DNA from 3 places in the Serinicoccus profundi genome. Region 3 is predicted to be linked to each of the others. Evidence: predicted binding sites of a transcription regulator. Region 3 holds the regulator's gene; each other region holds the start of a gene.
What was found. The regulator LexA, encoded in region 3, represses DNA repair genes until DNA is damaged. The targets are predictions, from matches to a motif close to TCGAACANNTGTTCGA.
Positions count from the first base shown of each region.

Region 1 (3,877 bases), 1.2 Mb from region 3:
CGGACCCGCCCCGGCCGAGGGTCGTGATGTCGTCGTCGGTCGAGATGCCCTGGAAACCGGCCACGATCGCGACGGCGCCGTCCTCGAGGGTCCGCCGCACCCGGTCGGGCTGGACGTCGAGCAGGCGGGCCCGGCCGTGCGCGGTGTCGGTGCGCATGCCGGCCTGGGCGCCGGTGTAGCTGCGGGCCGGGACCCCCTGCTGCTCGATGGCCATCGCGAGGAGCGCCATCGAGATGCGCTCGCCGGCCGACAGCAGCATGTCCATCTCCCGCTCGGGCGGCGTGCCGGGGGAGATCTGGGCGGCGAGGTCGAGCAGGTCGTCGGTGGTATCGCCCATCGCGGAGACCACCACGGCGACACGGTCGCCCGCGCGGTGGGCGGCGACGACGCGCTGGGCGACGCGGCGCATCGCCTCCGCGTCGGCGACGGAGGATCCGCCGAACTTCATCACGAGCAGGGCCATGGGACTTCCTGTGCAGGGGGTATGACGGGGCAGCCGGACGGCGGCGTCCTGACCGAAGGTTCGAGCGGCCAGTCTAGGCCGTCGGGCGCCGTGGCCTTGACGCCGGGGAATCCCTCACCCCGCTCACCCCCACCGGGCGTCGCAGATGGTCGCCGGGCGGGCGGGGCATACCCTCGGGACATGGATGACGAGGACCGGATCGCACTGCTCATCGACTACGAGAACCTCGCACTGGGCTCGCGGGACCACCTCGGGGTCCCCTTCGACCTCCGGCCCGTGGCCGACGCGCTGGCGGAGCGGGGCAGGGTGGTGACGCGACGCGCCTACGCCGACTGGTCCTACTTCGACGAGGACCGCCGGATGCTGACGCGCAACCACGTCGAGCTGATCGAGATGACCCAGCGGATGGGCGCCTCGCGCAAGAACGCGGCGGACATCAAGATGGCCGTCGACGCGATCGAGACGGCCTACGAGCGCGACTACATCACGACCTTCGCGATCTGCACGGGGGACAGCGACTTCACCCCGCTGGTGCACAAGCTGCGCGAGCTCAACAAGCGGGTCATCGGCTTCGGAGTGCGGGACTCGACGTCGACGATGCTGCCGCCGGCCTGCGACGAGTTCCTCTACTACGACGACCTCGACGGGGTGGTGCCGGCGGACTCGCCCGACACCGAGGCACCCAAGAGCACGGGCGGCCGGGGCAAGGGGCGGGGCAAGGGTGGCTCTCGTGGAGCGGCGACCGCTGCTGCGGTGGAGCAGGTCGAGCCGGCCGCAGACGCAGACGCGGACGCCGAACCGGAGCCGGAGGAGGTCGAGGAGTCCACCACCGACCTCGCCTCGCTCGTGGCCCAGACCGTGTCGGGACTCCAGCGCAGCTCCAGTGGTGCGGTGACCGCATCGGTGCTCAAGCGCACCCTCGTGCGCAAGGACTCGACCTTCTCCGAGGCGGCCTACGGCTTCCGCGCGTTCGGCGAGCTGCTGGACCACCTCGCCGGCCGCGGCATCATCGAGCTCAGCGCGGGCCCGGCCAAGGGTGACCCGGAGGTGACGCTGCCGGAGGAGGGTGGTCGGCAGGAGGCCTTCGCGTTGCTGCGGCAGACCGTCGCCGAGCTCGACGACGGGTCGGGGGTGGCGCTGTCCGGGCTCAAGGACCAGGTCCGCGCCCGGCGGGAGGGCTTCTCGGAGAAGCCGCTCGGCTACGGCTCCTTCCTGCAGTTCTGCAAGGGCGCCGCAGCGGCGGGGCTCGTCGAGCTGACCCGTCGCGGAACGGGGTATGTCGTCACGCTCGCCTGAGCGGAGGTGCGGGTGGGGCGGCGCTGTGCCCGGGCGGTTGTCGGGTCCGCGAATCCCTGGCGCGACACGCGACACCCCCTGCGGGATGTCGTACAGGCTTTCGATTACCGTGGTCCACATGGTGCCGCCACAGGCGGAGCTGTCCACAGATCTGTGTCGGGCAGCGAGGTCTGTCGGCGGGAGCACCTAGCGTCTGACGCAGACATCGGATCGCCCACCGAGGGGGGTCCGCGGGTCGGTCGAAGGTAGGCGCGCCCGCCACGAGACGAAGGAGCACCGCACATGCCGCAGGCAAGCAAGACCACCAACTCCGCAGGGGCCGGCACAGACAGGTTGAGGGCACTCGACACGGTCATGGCCCAGATCGAGAAGCAGCACGGCAAGGGCTCGGTCATGCGCCTGGGCGACGAGGACCGTCCGCCGATCCAGGTCATCCCCACCGGTGCCATCGCGCTCGACGTCGCTCTCGGCGTCGGCGGCCTGCCGCGGGGTCGCGTCGTGGAGATCTACGGCCCGGAGAGCAGCGGTAAGACCACGGTCGCGCTGCACGCGGTCGCCAGCGCACAGAAGGCCGGCGGGATCGCCGCCTTCATCGACGCCGAGCACGCGCTCGACCCGGACTACGCCAAGAAGCTCGGGGTCGACACCGACGCGCTGCTCGTCTCCCAGCCCGACACCGGTGAGCAGGCGCTGGAGATCGCCGACATGCTCATCCGCTCCGGTGCGCTCGACATCATCGTCATCGACTCGGTGGCGGCGCTCGTGCCGCGTGCGGAGATCGAGGGCGAGATGGGCGACAGCCACGTCGGTCTGCAGGCCCGGCTCATGAGCCAGGCCCTGCGCAAGATCACCGGTGCCCTCAGCACGACCGGCACCACGGCCGTCTTCATCAACCAGCTGCGCGAGAAGATCGGCGTGATGTTCGGCTCGCCGGAGACCACGACCGGTGGCAAGGCGCTGAAGTTCTACGCCTCCGTGCGCATCGACGTGCGACGCATCGAGACCCTCAAGGACGGCACCGACGCGGTCGGCAACCGGACCCGCGCCAAGATCGTCAAGAACAAGGTGTCGCCGCCGTTCAAGCAGGCGGAGTTCGACATCCTCTACGGCCAGGGCATCTCCCGCGAGGGCGGCCTGATCGACATGGGGGTGGAGCACGGCTTCGTCCGCAAGTCCGGAGCCTGGTACACCTACGAGGGCGAGCAGATGGGGCAGGGCAAGGAGAATGCCCGCCAGTTCCTCAAGGACAACCCGGACATCTCCGACACCATCGACCGCAACATCAAGGCCAAGCTCGGCATCGGTGCGGCGCCGGTGACCGAAGACCTGCCGGACGGGGTGGACCCGGTCACCGGTGAGGTCTCGGTCGACTTCTGATGGCCGGCGCAGACAGGTTGTCTGCGGCCCGGGAGGCGCTGGCGGCCGCCGAGTCGGCGGCCAGCGCCTACGGGCTCCGGTCGGGCCCTGCGACGACAGGTGACCCTCACCCCAAGGGCGACACGGCGGGGACGCCGGGTGAGCAGGCCCACACCGACCCCCAGGCGGAAGCCCGCAAGGTCGTGCTGCGCCAGCTCGCCATGGGGCCGCGGACCCGGCGTCAGCTCGAGGACAAGCTGCGCGACAAGGGGTGCGACCCGCAGGCGTCGGCCCGGGTGCTGGACCGCATGACCGAGGTGGGGCTCGTCGACGACGAGGCCTACGCGGAGATGTATGTCCGGTCCAAGCAGGAGACCAAGGGCCTCGCCGCGGGTGCGCTGCGCCAGGAGCTGCGGCAGAAGGGGGTGTCGGACGAGCTCGTCGACGCCATCTTGCAGGACATCGACCCGCAGCAGGAGAAGGAGCAGGCACGCGCCCTCGTCGCGCGACGCCTCCGCACCATGCGGGGTCTGGGCCGCGAGGTCCAGACCCGTCGCCTCGCGGCGTTCCTGGCCCGCAAGGGCTATGACGCCGGGGTGTCCTTCCAGGTCATCCGGGAGGCTCTGGACGACCTGCCGGAGCACGGCCGCGACTGAGGTCGGGCGCTGCGCCGCGACTGAGGTCGGGCGCTGCACGCCAGGCCCGTCGCTGCCTATGCTGATCGGCATGAACGCGACCGCGCAGCGACGTCTCCGCTCGACG
Region 1 is NZ_CP042862.1:2,239,518-2,243,394, reverse strand. It holds gene FA582_RS10380 (aspartate kinase) at 1-463, opposite strand, end outside; gene FA582_RS10375 (NYN domain-containing protein) at 644-1,759, shown strand; gene recA (recombinase RecA) at 2,114-3,136, shown strand; gene FA582_RS10365 (regulatory protein RecX) at 3,136-3,771, shown strand; gene FA582_RS10360 (hypothetical protein) at 3,842-3,877, shown strand, end outside.
Region 1: the regulator LexA is predicted to act here: its motif matches at 1,848-1,863, upstream of recA (recombinase RecA).

Region 2 (3,877 bases), 210 kb from region 3:
AGCTCGGTCAGGGCCTGCCGACCCTCGTCGGTGAGCCCGGGCGTGCCCTCGATCGTCCGGGCGGCCTGCTCGGCGCCGGTCCCGATCATCTGCTCGGTGCGCCCCAGGGCGCCCGAGTCGACCATGACCTCCCGCACCCGGTCGACGGACCCCTCGGACAGATCCGGGTCCCCGAGTGTGCGCTCGACCAGGGCGCGGCCGTCGGCGTCGGCATGGGCCAGGGTCTGGGCGATGAGCACGGTGTGCTTGCCCTCGCGCAGGTCGTCGCCGGCCGGCTTGCCGGTCTGCGCCGGGTCGCCGAAGACGCCGAGCACGTCGTCGCGCAGCTGGAAGGCCTCGCCCAGGGTGGCGCCGTAGCTGTGGAGTCCCTCCCGGGTCTGCTCCTGCACCCCGGCCGCGTCCGCGCCGATGAGCAGCGGCTGCTGGACCGAGTAGCGCGCGCTCTTGTAGCGGATGACGGTGAGGCACCGCTCCAGGCGCTGGTCGAGGTCGAGGTCGCCCCACCCGCGTGCGCCCTCGAGCATGTCGAGGAACTGGCCTCCCATGAGCTGGGTGCGCATCCGGTCGAACTCGGGGCGCGCCCGCTGGAGGGCGTCGGGGGTCAGCCCGCTGCTGGTGAAGACCTCGTCGGTCCAGTTGAGGCAGAGGTCGCCGGCCAGGATCGCCGCGGCGTGGCCGAAGGAGTCCGCGTCGCCGGACCAGCCCTGCTCCCGGTGGTGCCTCGCGAAGGTCCGGTGGGCGGTGGGCTGCCCGCGCCGCAGGTCGCTGTGGTCCATGACGTCGTCGTGCAGCAGGGCGGCCGCCTGGAAGATCTCCATGGCGCTCGCGGCGCGGACGGCGGCCGGGTCGTCCGCGCCGCCGAGGGCGCGCCAGCCCCAGTAGAGGAAGGTGGCCCGCAGGCGCTTCCCGCCGGCGAGCAGGTCGGCGACCGCGTCGACCAACGGGGCCATCGGCGGCCCGAGCTCGTCGAGCACGACGCGCTGCTGGGCGAGGTGCTCGTCGAGGACGTGTTGTACGCGGGGGCGCAGGTCCACGCCGTCCAGGGCCTGCATCACGGATCCTCCTGTGCCTCGGCGGCCCCCGGTGGGTGGCCGGAAGGGCGGTGTGTCCCGGTGGTGTCGCCCGGACCCGAGCCTAGCCGTTGCGGCGTGCGGCCCGGGTCACCCCCTCCTGCGACCCGGGCCGTGCTCACCATGGTCGCCGGAGGGGCTCGAGCCGCGCAGAAGTTGTCCACAGAGGGAGGGAGGGGGTTGAGTCTGTCGGTGTCCGGTCGTACATTTGTGCCATCGCTGATGTCGAACACAAGTTCGATCACGAGGTGAAGACCGTCGCCCGCACGGTCGCAGTGCCAAGGAGGCGGATCCATGAGCAGGAGCTACCACGAGCCGGTCGAGGTCAGGCTGGGCCGGGCGCAGGAGCACGGTGTCCGGGTCGAGGCGGCGCTGCCGGCCGGGATCGGCGGAGGTGACGGGAGGGCTGGTGGTCGAACGGTCGCCGACCACGACGACCCGCAGGTCCCGGCCGTCTTCCTCTGGCGGGGCCGGGTGCACCTCGTGCGTGCGGTGCTGGGGCAGTGGAGTCTGCGGGTGCCGTGGTGGCGCTCCGAGGAGCAGGCCGACCCCGGGTCGGCCGCGGCCGAGGACATCGCGCCCGATGTCGCCGACCGGGCGGGAGGAGATCTGGAGCGGACCGTCTGGCGGGTCGAGGCGGGTGCTGGGCGCGCCGCAGGTACCGGCGTCTACGACCTCGTCCAGGGCGAGCAGTGGTGGTTGGAGCGGGTCGCCGACTGAGGTCGGGAGCATCGTGCGCGGCAGCTGCCGACGCGCGCAGGAGCAGCGATGAGGATCACGGAAGGGAACGACGGGATGACGATCACCGAGACCGGAGTCACCGCAGGAGCGGTGCTGGATCTGCTGGAGCGCTCGCGAGGCGTGCTGCTGCAGGCCTGCCACAGCGGGACCGCGGCGGAGCGCTACACCCAGGCCCACCTGTCCGCCCTGCGTGCCGGGGCGGCCTTGCTGGCGGCGCGCGCCACGCCCACCGCCACCCGCCGCAGCCGGCCGCGCAGCGTCTGGGAGATGCTTCCGACGGTCGCTCCCGAGCTGACCGAGTGGGCCGCGTTCTTCGCCGCGTCCGGCCGCCGGCGGGTGGCGCTCGAGCGAGGAGGAGCCAGCGCGGCCGTGACGACGCGCGAGGCCGATGACCTGGTGCGGGCGGCGGAGCACTTCCTCGACCTGGTGCGCGCGGCGCTCCACCTGCCGTGCGAGACCTCGCTGCACTCCGAGCTGACCCCCCTGGGGCACGGGTGAGTCCGGTGGCGGCTGGAGGCGACGACTTCGTGCACCTGCACGTCGCCTCCAGCGCGTCCATGCGGTATGGCGCCTCCCACCCGGTCGACCTCGTCCGGCGGGCGGCCGAGCTGGGCCAGTCCGCGCTGGCGCTGACCGACCGTGACGGGCTCTACGGCGCGGTGCGTTTCGTCCGTGCCTGCACGGAGGCCGGGATCGCCCCGGTGCTGGGGGTGGATCTCGCGCTGGCGGGCTCGCCGCCCGCAGGAGGGTCGGGCGGGCGGTCCGGGGCGTCGGCCTCCACGCCGTTCGTGACGGGGCTGCGGGAGACACCTCCCGAGCGGTCCCGGATGTCTCCCGGCCGCGGGTGGGGAGAGGGGCTGGACGTCCGGCCGGACCGGCGCGGTCCGCGCACCCCGGTCAAGGGGGGCGCCCTCGTCGACGACCAGCAGCCGCGGGTGGTGCTGCTGGCCCGGGGCCAGCGCGGTGGGGCCGAGGCGGGCTCCGGGTGGGCGAGGTTGTGCCGACTGGTCACGCACACCCACCTGGCGGGCGAACGCTCGGTGCCACGGGTCACCCCCGAGCTCATCGCCCGGGCTGCCGCCGGCGCTGCCGGGGCCTCCCCGGTCGTCCTGCTGCTGGGGCCGGACTCCGACGTCGGCCGGGCGCTGCTGGCCCGCCGTCGCGACCTGGCCCGCCACCTCCTCCTGGGGTGGGCGAGGCTGCTCCCCGCGGGGGCGGTGCGGATCGAGGTGGTCTGCCACGGTGGGCCCGAGGGCACGCCGGGGAGCCTGGCCCATGCCACGGCGTCGTGGGCGCTGGCCCGCGAGGTCGGCGTCCCCGCCGTGCTCACGGCGGCGGTGCGGCACGCGCACCCCGAGCAGGCGCGGGTCGTGGACGTGCTCGACGCCGCCCGCCGCCGGGTCGCGCTCGACGAGCGGCACCTCGACCGGGTGAGCAGCGCCGGCCACCTCGCGCAGACCGCTGTCATGCACGGGCTGGCCCGGCAGCTGGAGCGCGCCGGGGGGCCTGGCGCCCGGGCCGAGGAGCTCGTGCGCGACACCCTGCAGCTGGCCGCCGACTGTCATCAGGACGCCCGCTCCGACCTCGGGATCGGCGCGGTCCACCTGCCCGAGCCGGAGGTGCTCGGGGTGCGCGGGGTGGGGCAGGCCCACCAGGTCCTGACCGAGCGGTGCACCCAGGCCGTCGGCAGTCGCTACCCCGGGGTCGCGAGGGCGGTCGAGCGCGAGGTCCGCGACCGGCTCGAGCAGGAGCTCGGGGTGATCGCCGGACTGGGCTACCCCACCTACTTCCTCACCGTCGCCCAGGTCTGCGACCTGATCCGGGACCACGGCGTCCGGGTGGCTGCCCGCGGGTCGGGGGCGGGGAGTCTGGTGACCTACCTCCTCGGCATCAGCGGCGTCGACCCGATGGAGCACGGGCTGCTCATGGAGCGGTTCTGCTCCCCGCTGCGGGCCCAGCTGCCGGATATCGACATCGACGTCGAGTCGGCCCGGCGCACCGAGATCTACGAGCACATCCTCGAACGTTTCGGCTCTGAGCGGGTGACCTGTGTGTCGATGACCGAG
Region 2 is NZ_CP042862.1:1,269,011-1,272,887, forward strand. It holds gene FA582_RS05835 (polyprenyl synthetase family protein) at 1-1,052, opposite strand, end outside; gene FA582_RS16720 (DUF6504 family protein) at 1,365-1,790, shown strand; gene FA582_RS05845 (SAV_6107 family HEPN domain-containing protein) at 1,839-2,309, shown strand; gene FA582_RS05850 (DNA polymerase III subunit alpha) at 2,315-3,877, shown strand, end outside.
Region 2: the regulator LexA is predicted to act here: its motif matches at 1,296-1,311, upstream of FA582_RS16720 (DUF6504 family protein).

Region 3 (3,877 bases):
CTGGACGCCGGGCGACCCCTGGAGCGGCTCCCGGTCGACCTCACCCTGGTGTGCCTGGACGCGGTCAGTGACGCGCGGGCGGCCGGACCGGACCACCACTGGCAGCTCGACCTGCCCGAGGAGCCCGTCGAGGTGGTGGGCGACGAGGCGCGCCTCCGGCAGGCCCTGGCCAACCTGCTCGCGAATGCCCGCGCCCACACCCCGCCCGGCACGCGCGTCACGACCGGTCTGGTCGCCACCGGCCGGGAGGTCCGGCTCACGGTGAGCGACGACGGCCCGGGCGTGCCACCCCAGCTGGCGCCCACGGTCTTCGAGCGCTTCGCCCGCGGGGACGACTCACGCTCTCGCGCTGCGGGGAGCACCGGCCTCGGCCTGTCGATCGTGGCGGCCGTCGCCAAGGCGCACGACGGGAGGATCACCCTGGAGCCGACGCCGAGCGGCACGACGTTCCTGCTCACCCTGCCGCAGGCCGGGCCGCGGTGAGCGCCGTCGGGCCTCTTGACCTGGCCCTGACCATGCCTCCGGCGGTCCCGGTCGACCCGCGGGCCGCAGAACGGCTGCGCGACCTCCTGTCCGGTGCCGGTGTCGTCGCGCTCACGGGTGCGGGCATGTCCACCGGCAGCGGGATCCCCGACTACCGCGGGCCCGACGGCACCCGCCGGGTCCAGCCGATGCAGCACGGCGAGTTCGTCCGCTCTGCCGAGGGGCGCCAGCGCTACTGGGCCCGGGCCTACGTGGGCTGGGGCCGGTTCGCGGCAGCGGAGCCCAACGCCGCCCACCGTGCCGTCGCCGACCTGGAGCGGCTCGGTCTGGTGCGCCACGTCATCACCCAGAACGTCGACGGCCTCCACCAGCGCGCCGGGAGTCGCCGGGTGCTGGAGCTGCACGGGACCCTCACCGCGGTCACCTGCCTGGACTGCGGCGAGGAGACCTCGCGGGAGCGGGTGCAGGAGTGGCTCACCGACGCCAACCCCGGATTCCTCGACCGGATCGACGCGCCCTCCCAGGTGCGACCGGACGGCGATGTGGCGCTCCCGGAGGCTCTGGTCACCTCGTTCCGGACCCCGCGCTGCCTCGTCTGCGGGCAGGACCGCCTCAAGCCCGACGTCGTCTTCTTCGGTGGGTCGGTCGCCAAGGAGGTCGTCGAGCGGGCCTTCGTCCTCGTCGAGCAGGCGCGCTGCCTGCTCGTGCTCGGCTCCTCCCTGCAGGTGATGAGCGGCTACCGGTTCGTCCGGCGCGCGGCGCGGGACGGCATACCGGTCGCCATCCTCACCCGGGGGAGCACCCGCGGTGACGCCGAGGCGACGCTGCGTCTCGACGGACTCGTCGGTGACGTGCTCCCCCGCCTGGTCCGGGACCTGGGTGGCTAGGCTGGGGGCGTCGGCCGCACGAGGCCGCGACGAGGAGGTCGCCAGTGGTCACTTACGAGCAGCTGGGTGAGATGTATGACGCGGAGGTCGTCGACCAGGACGGCCACAAGGTCGGTGGACTCGACCAGGTCTACCTGGACAACGGCACCGGCGAACCGGCGTGGGTCTCGGTGCGCACCGGATGGTTCGGCGGTCGCAAGATCTTCTGCCCCGTGTCGAACGCCGTCATCCGCGACGGACAGATCGAGGTGCCCTACCCGGTCGACATGATCAAGGACGCTCCTGACATCCCGTGCGACGGCCACCTGACCGAGGACGAGGAGGAGCAGCTCTACGACTACTACTCCATCGACGAGGGCCCTGCGCCCTCGGCATGAAAGGGGTGCGGCGCCACCCCCGACGAGGATGGAGGTGCCGGGGGCGGCGCCGCGGTCAGGGTGGGTCTGGGTCAGACCCGGCGCAGGACCGCCGTCACCTTGCCGAGGATCACGGCGTGGTCGCCGTCGATCGGCTCGTAGGCCGGGTTGTGCGGGATCAGCCACGTCTTGCCGTCGCGGTGACGGTAGGTCTTGACGGTGGCCTCGTTGTCGAGCATGGCGGCGACGATCTCGCCGTTGACGGCGGTGGGCTGGCGGCGCACGACGACCCAGTCGCCATCACAGATGGCGGCGTCGATCATCGAGTCGCCGACCACCTTGAGCAGGAAGAGCTCGCCGTCGCCGACGATCTGCCGGGGGAGGGGGAAGACGTCCTCAACCGCCTGCTCGGCGAGGATCGGGCCACCCGCCGCGATGCGCCCGACCAGCGGGACGTAGGACGGCTGGGGTCGGGCGTCGCCGATCCCGGTCTCGTCGAGGCTCTCGCTGGACACGGGAGTGGCGGAACCCTCACCCTCGCCCCGGCGGTAGCCGGCGCCGTCGCTGCCCGGGAGGACGACCTCGATGGCGCGCGGACGGTGGGGGTCGCGGCGCAGGAAGCCCTTGCGCTCCAGCGTCTTGAGCTGGTGGGCGACCGAGCTCGGTGAGGTGAGCCCGACGGCGTCCCCGATCTCGCGCAGGCTCGGTGGGTAGCCGCGGTGGTCCACCGAGTCGCGGATGACGTCGAGGACCCGCCGTTGGCGGTTGGTCAGGTCGGCGCCGCCGTCGCGGTCCGGCATCTCGTGAATCGTGGCCATGCTCTCCATCCCCTCGTGCGGGCCCCACCCAGTCCGACCATGGATGGCCACGGTGGCCATCCGACTGCATCATTGCTGGTCAGAGGGTCTGTCAGTGGTGGGTGCTTGAGTTCCTGACATGAGATCAGCGTACGCCCGCCGGGAGCCGAAGGCAAACATGTGTTCGGTCAGCGTGTCGACATCATCCGACGGGTGTGCTATCAATGAGACAGACGTGCGATCGGACACGTGTCCGCACCGCACCGCCCCGAGGAAGGTGAACACCATGAGCACCGCCATCGCGCACGACATCCTGGCCCCCGTGGTCCCCCTGACCGACCCGAGCCGCCGCGGCGGTCGTCGGCCGCACCTGCGGCTCGTCGGAGATCAGGAGCGACGCCCGAGCCGCGCCACGCGGAGGCGCTCCGCCGCCTGCCAACTGCGGCTGACGCGTCGGGGTCGGCTGGCCATCACGACGACCACCACCCTCGTCCTGGCGCTGGTGATCTGGTCCATGGTCGGCCTGCTCGGCCCCGCCGACGCCACGAGCTCGGTCACCGTCGAGCGCGGGACGACCCTGAGCGAGATCGCGAGTGAGCAGCTCCCGGAGCTCCCGCTGAGTCAGGCGATCACCGCGATTCAGCGGGCCAACAGCCTCAGCACCACCTCGGTCGCTGCCGGTCAGGAGCTCGTGATCCCGGGTCGCTGAGGCAGGTTCGACGGGGCCGTGAAGCCCCGGCGTTCAGCCTGCGGGGTTGTCGGTCCGAGGGGCGCCGTCGGCAGCGGTGCCAGGGGAGGGCAGGCCGCTCACGGCCTCCCAGACGACGGGCAACTGGTCGGTGGGGATGAAGTAGCCGGACAGGTGGGGGTCGAACATCAGCCCGGCGATGCCGGCGTCGGCGTAGGTCTGTGCGGAGTCCACGAGCTCCTGCGGCGTGAGGGCGATGGCGCGCAGGTCCTCGTCGTGGGCCACCATCTCGTTCTGGACCGCGAAGTGGCGGGCCCGCTCCGAGCTGGTGAAGGTCAGCAGCATCATCTGGCCGTCGATCTGCGCGGCAGCCGGGGACTCCGCACCGGGCTCGCCGACCGCGATGAACCACCAGTGCGGCAGGTCCATGGTGGCGCGCCAGAGCTGGGTCATGCCCTCGTGGTCCTCTGCGCCGGTCACGCCCGCCGCGAGGGTGTCGGTCTCCGTCGGCTCCGGCTGAGCGAGCTGCCCGAGGCGCGTCGTCCCACTGGTGTGGTCGCCGGAGGCGTCCTGGGTTGCGGGAGACGCAGGATCGCCGTCCGACCCGGTGCCCGGGGCCGGCGAGGTGGAGCCCTCGGCCGCCGGACGCTCACCTTCGTAGATGGA
Region 3 is NZ_CP042862.1:1,060,757-1,064,633, forward strand. It holds gene FA582_RS04935 (sensor histidine kinase) at 1-483, shown strand, start outside; gene FA582_RS04940 (Sir2 family NAD-dependent protein deacetylase) at 480-1,370, shown strand; gene FA582_RS04945 (PRC-barrel domain-containing protein) at 1,415-1,747, shown strand; gene lexA (transcriptional repressor LexA) at 1,819-2,544, opposite strand; gene FA582_RS04955 (LysM peptidoglycan-binding domain-containing protein) at 2,810-3,232, shown strand; gene FA582_RS04960 (hypothetical protein) at 3,266-3,877, opposite strand, start outside.